Regions from separate parts of the Streptomyces sp. NPDC085481 genome, predicted to be linked through region 2. Evidence: riboswitches for the same ligand, from Rfam matches in the RefSeq annotation. Region 2 holds a riboswitch; the other holds the start of a gene.
What was found. A riboswitch is a leader RNA that binds a small molecule or an ion and turns the genes downstream of it on or off. The one in region 2 is predicted to bind cyclic di-AMP.

Region 1 (2,195 bases), on a different contig from region 2:
GCCGACCACCCCGGCGTACGGGTCTCCCTGGAGGTCCCGGTCTCCCGGCTGCCCAAGGCGCTCGGCCTGCTCGCCGAGGCCCTGATCGCGCCCGCGTTCGCCGAGGCCGAGGTCGAGCGCCTGGTGAACAACCGGCTCGACGAGATCCCGCACGAGACGGCCAACCCGGCCCGCCGTGCCGCCAAGCAGCTCTCCAAGGAGCTCTTCCCGGCCTCCGCCCGCATGTCCCGGCCGCGCCAGGGCACCGAGGAGACCGTCGCCGCGATCGACGCCGCCGCCGTCCGCGCCTTCTACGACGCGCACATCCGGCCCGCCGCGGCGACCGCGGTGGTCGTCGGCGACCTCACCGACGTCGACCTGGACAAGGTGCTCGCCGAGTCCCTGGGCGCCTGGACGGGCGAGCCGGCCGAGTCGCGCCCGATGCCGCCCATCACGGCCGACGACACCGGAAGGGTCGTCATCGTGGACCGCCCCGGCGCCGTCCAGACGCAGCTGCTCATCGGCCGCGTCGGCGCCGACCGCCACGACCGCGTGTGGCCGGCCCAGGTGCTCGGCACGTACTGCCTCGGCGGCACCCTCACCTCCCGCCTGGACCGCGTCCTGCGCGAGGAGAAGGGCTACACGTACGGCGTGCGCGCCTTCGGCCAGGTGCTGCGCTCCGACGGCAAGGGCAACGGCGCGTCGATGCTCGCCATCAGCGGATCGGTCGACACGCCCAACACCGGTCCGGCACTTGACGACCTGTGGAAGGTGCTGCGCACCCTCGCCGCCGGGGGCCTGACGGACGCCGAGCGCGACGTGGCCGTGCAGAACCTGGTGGGCGTGGCGCCGCTGAAGTACGAGACGGCCGCCTCCGTCGCGGGGACGCTCTCCGACCAGGTCGAGCAGCACCTGGCGGACGACTACCAGGCGCAGTTGTACGCGCGGCTCGCCGAGACCGGCACGGTGGAGGCGACCGCGGCCGTGGTCAACGCCTTCCCGGTGGACCGGCTCGTGACCGTGCTCGTCGGCGACGCGGCGCAGATCGAGGAGCCGGTGCGGGCTCTCGGCATCGGCGAAGTGACCGTCGTGACGGGCTGATTGAGCCGCCGTCACGCTGTTTCCGGGACCCCGACGAGCTGGTTCGTCGGGGTCCTCCCCTTTGTCCGTATTGCTGGAGAGTGTGATCGTCTGCCCTGTGGCATGTCTTACAAACAGGCGTGTCTGTTTGGCGATTGACAGAAGATCGGCCTAGCGTCGATCCGGCTGTTCGCCCGTTGCACGACGCCGCATTCGCGGCAACGGACAGTCATCGCCGAGTCCCCGTCAGGCGCGAGCCTGGGGAGCCGGGGACCCACACGTAGTCCCCTGGGGTGAATCGGACGCCTTCGCTTCGCGCGGAGGGGCCCGTAGGAGACCTTCCTGCTCCGAACCCGTCAGCTAACCCGGTAGGCGAGAGGGAAGGAAAGGATCAGCCACTACATGGCGTTCACCCGTGCCACCGGGAAGCATCGTGGTCCGAGCCGGATGGCGCGCCGCAGCGCGGGCATCGCCGGCGTGGCGACCCTCGCCACCACCGGCGTCATCGGCACCCTCGCGTCCCCGGCGCTCGCCGCCGAGCCGCAGGACACCTCCGTCGAGGACACCGGCCTGATTCAGGTGATCGCCGAGGAGTCCCTCACCGAGCGGGTCGACGCCCAGGTCGACGCCCAGGAGAAGGAGGCCGTCGAGGCCGCCGCCCGGGCCAAGGCCGCCGCCGAGGCGAAGCGCAAGGCCGAGGCGCGCGCCAAGGAGATCCGGGCCGCCAAGGAGCGCGCCGCCCGCGAGGCCGAGCGCAAGCGCCTGAACTCCTTCCAGCTGCCCGTCGCAGGCTCGTACGTCTCCACCGGCTACAAGACCGGCGGCTCGCTCTGGTCCTCCGGCAGCCACTCCGGCATCGACTTCCACGCCGCCTATGGCAGCAAGGTCGTCTCCGTCGGCTCCGGCACCGTCGTCGAGGCCGGCTGGGGCGGCGCGTACGGCAACAACATCGTCATCCGGATGAACGACGGCACGTACACCCAGTACGGCCACCTCTCCTCGATCGGCGTCTACGTGGGCCAGCACGTCACCCCCGGCGACCAGATCGGCATCTCCGGCTCCACCGGCAACTCCACCGGCCCGCACCTCCACTTCGAGGCGCGCACGAGCGCCGAGTACGGCTCGGACATCAACCC
Region 2 (2,195 bases):
CGGCGGTGCGGCGCGTTCGACTTGAGGTAGTCCTCCTCGATCGCCTCGCGCTCCACGCCGACCGCGAGCAGCGAGATCGCGATCGCCAGGCCCGCCCGGTCCTTGCCGGCGGCGCAGTGCATCAGCGCGGGGACGCTGTCCTCGGCCATCGCGTGCAGGATGCGGCTGTGCTCCGCCGTCCGCTCGACAATCATCTTCTGGTACGAACCAGACATTCGGGCCGCTGCCTTGCCGTCCGCCAGGATCTCGCGAAGCTGCGGCAGGTCACCCGAATGCACCAGCTTCCAGAACTCCTTGCCGTCGGCCGGATCGTTGAGGGGTACGTTCACGTTCCGTACGCCCGGAAGCTCCACGTCCGGCCCCTCGACGCGCCGGTCGGCCTCGTTGCGGAAGTCGAAGACGGTGTGCAGGCCCAGCGTGGCCAGAAACGCGGCGTCCTCCGGCGTGGCGTGTGCCAGGTGGCCGCTGCGGAAGAGCCGCCCGGGGCGCACGGTCCGGCCGTCCGCCGTCGGCAGCCCGCCGAGGTCGCGGAAGTTGCGTACGCCGGTGAGCTCGGGCTCGGTCGTCGCTTGCGTCACGGATGCTCCTGGTCTCGAGATCGGTTCCTGGGGCAATCATCCAGGTGAGACGCCCTGCGCGCACCCCCTCGGGCGGGAATGAGAAAACTGTCCGAATTGAGGGTTTAGGGATAACGCGCCCTGGTTGCTGGGGAGATGGGATTCGGTGCGTGAGCAGCGTCATAACCGTGACGGACCGTGCCTGATCGTCTTTCCCAAATTCCCTCCTGGAAAGGGAAATCGAGGGGTCGTCATCCACGGAGGGTGACCGGAATTCCGGCCGAATTTCACGCATGCGAAGGGGTGGTGAAAACAGTGGCTTGTTCGCGCCTACCCCGCTCGTCTAGCGTCGCGCTCAATCCGGACGGACCGCCGAATCCTGCCACCGCCCGGAATCCGCACCCACCCGTGTAAGGCAGGAGCGGGGGACCCAGGTAGTACGCCGATCCCTCGATGAAGGACGGCTTTGGGGTGAAGTCGCGTCACCACGCGACCGGACATCTCCAGTCCGAACCCGACAGCTCACCTCGCAGGCGACGGAGAGGAATTCGCCATGCCCGCGAAGGGTAAGCACCGCCGTCCCAAGGTCAACCCGATCACCCGCGGGTTCGTCGCCGCCGGCACCGGTGGCGCCGTCGTTGCCCTGCCGCTCATCGGCGCGACCGGCGCGCACGCCGCCGAGAAGGCCGCCCCGGCCGTGACGCCCCAGCAGGCCGTCGCCGCCGCGGTTCCCGCCAAGGCCCCTGCCGCCGCCCCCGCCGCCGCCTCGAAGACGTACTCCGTCGTCCGCGGCGACTACCTGTCCAAGATCGCCGCCGAGCACCACCTCGCGGGCGGCTGGCAGAAGCTCTACCGCGACAACCGCCAGGTCGTCGGCGACAACCCCTCGCTGATCCTCCCGGGCATGAAGCTCACCCTCGGCGCCAAGAACACCGCCAAGGGCGACCACGCGCCGAAGGCCGCCGCCCCGGAGCGCGCCTCCAAGAGCTCAGCCGACACCTCGCGCGCCTCCCGCGGCAGCGAGCGTCCGGCCGCCGCGGCAGCCACCTCGGCGGACTCGTCGGCGCCCTCTTCTTCCTCCTCCTCTTCCTCCTCCTCGTCGTCCTCGGCCGGTGCGGCCTCCTCCTCCGGCTGGGTCGCCCCCGTCGCCGGCGGCGGCATCTCGACCCCGTACCGGGCCGCCGGTGCGATGTGGTCCTCCGGCTACCACACCGGTGTCGACTTCATCGCCTCCTCCGGCACCACCGTCCGTGCCGTCGGCGCCGGCACCGTCTACTCCGCCGGCTGGAGCGGCGCGTACGGCAACGAGGTCGTCATCCAGCACGCCGACGGCAGCTACTCGCAGTACGCCCACCTCTCCTCGCTGTCCGTCTCCGCCGGCCAGTCCGTGAGCGGCGGGCAGCAGATCGGCCTGTCCGGTTCGACGGGCAACTCCACCGGCCCGCACCTGCACTTCGAGATCCGCACCGGACCGAGCTACGGCTCCGACGTCGATCCGCTGGCCTACCTGCGCCAGCACGGCGTCAGCATCTGACACCCGCTTCACCGCGGAGGGCCCGGCACCTGTGTGCCGGGCCCTCCGGCGTATTCCGGCTTGGTGCAATCTTTATCGGTGGCATATGTCACCCGGCGTCAACC

Region 1: it holds a riboswitch for cyclic di-AMP, as region 2 does, so the genes downstream of both, ACIGEZ_RS15155 (M23 family metallopeptidase) here and ACIGEZ_RS24855 (LysM peptidoglycan-binding domain-containing M23 family metallopeptidase) in region 2, are expected to answer to the same signal.

What each region holds. Positions count from the first base shown of each region.
Region 1 is NZ_JBITTJ010000006.1:80,020-82,214, forward strand. It holds gene ACIGEZ_RS15150 (M16 family metallopeptidase) at 1-1,080, shown strand, start outside; cyclic di-AMP (ydaO/yuaA leader) riboswitch at 1,283-1,449, shown strand; gene ACIGEZ_RS15155 (M23 family metallopeptidase) at 1,462-2,195, shown strand, end outside.
Region 2 is NZ_JBITTJ010000012.1:256,531-258,725, reverse strand. It holds gene ACIGEZ_RS24860 (tyrosine-protein phosphatase) at 1-578, opposite strand, end outside; cyclic di-AMP (ydaO/yuaA leader) riboswitch at 918-1,106, shown strand; gene ACIGEZ_RS24855 (LysM peptidoglycan-binding domain-containing M23 family metallopeptidase) at 1,111-2,091, shown strand.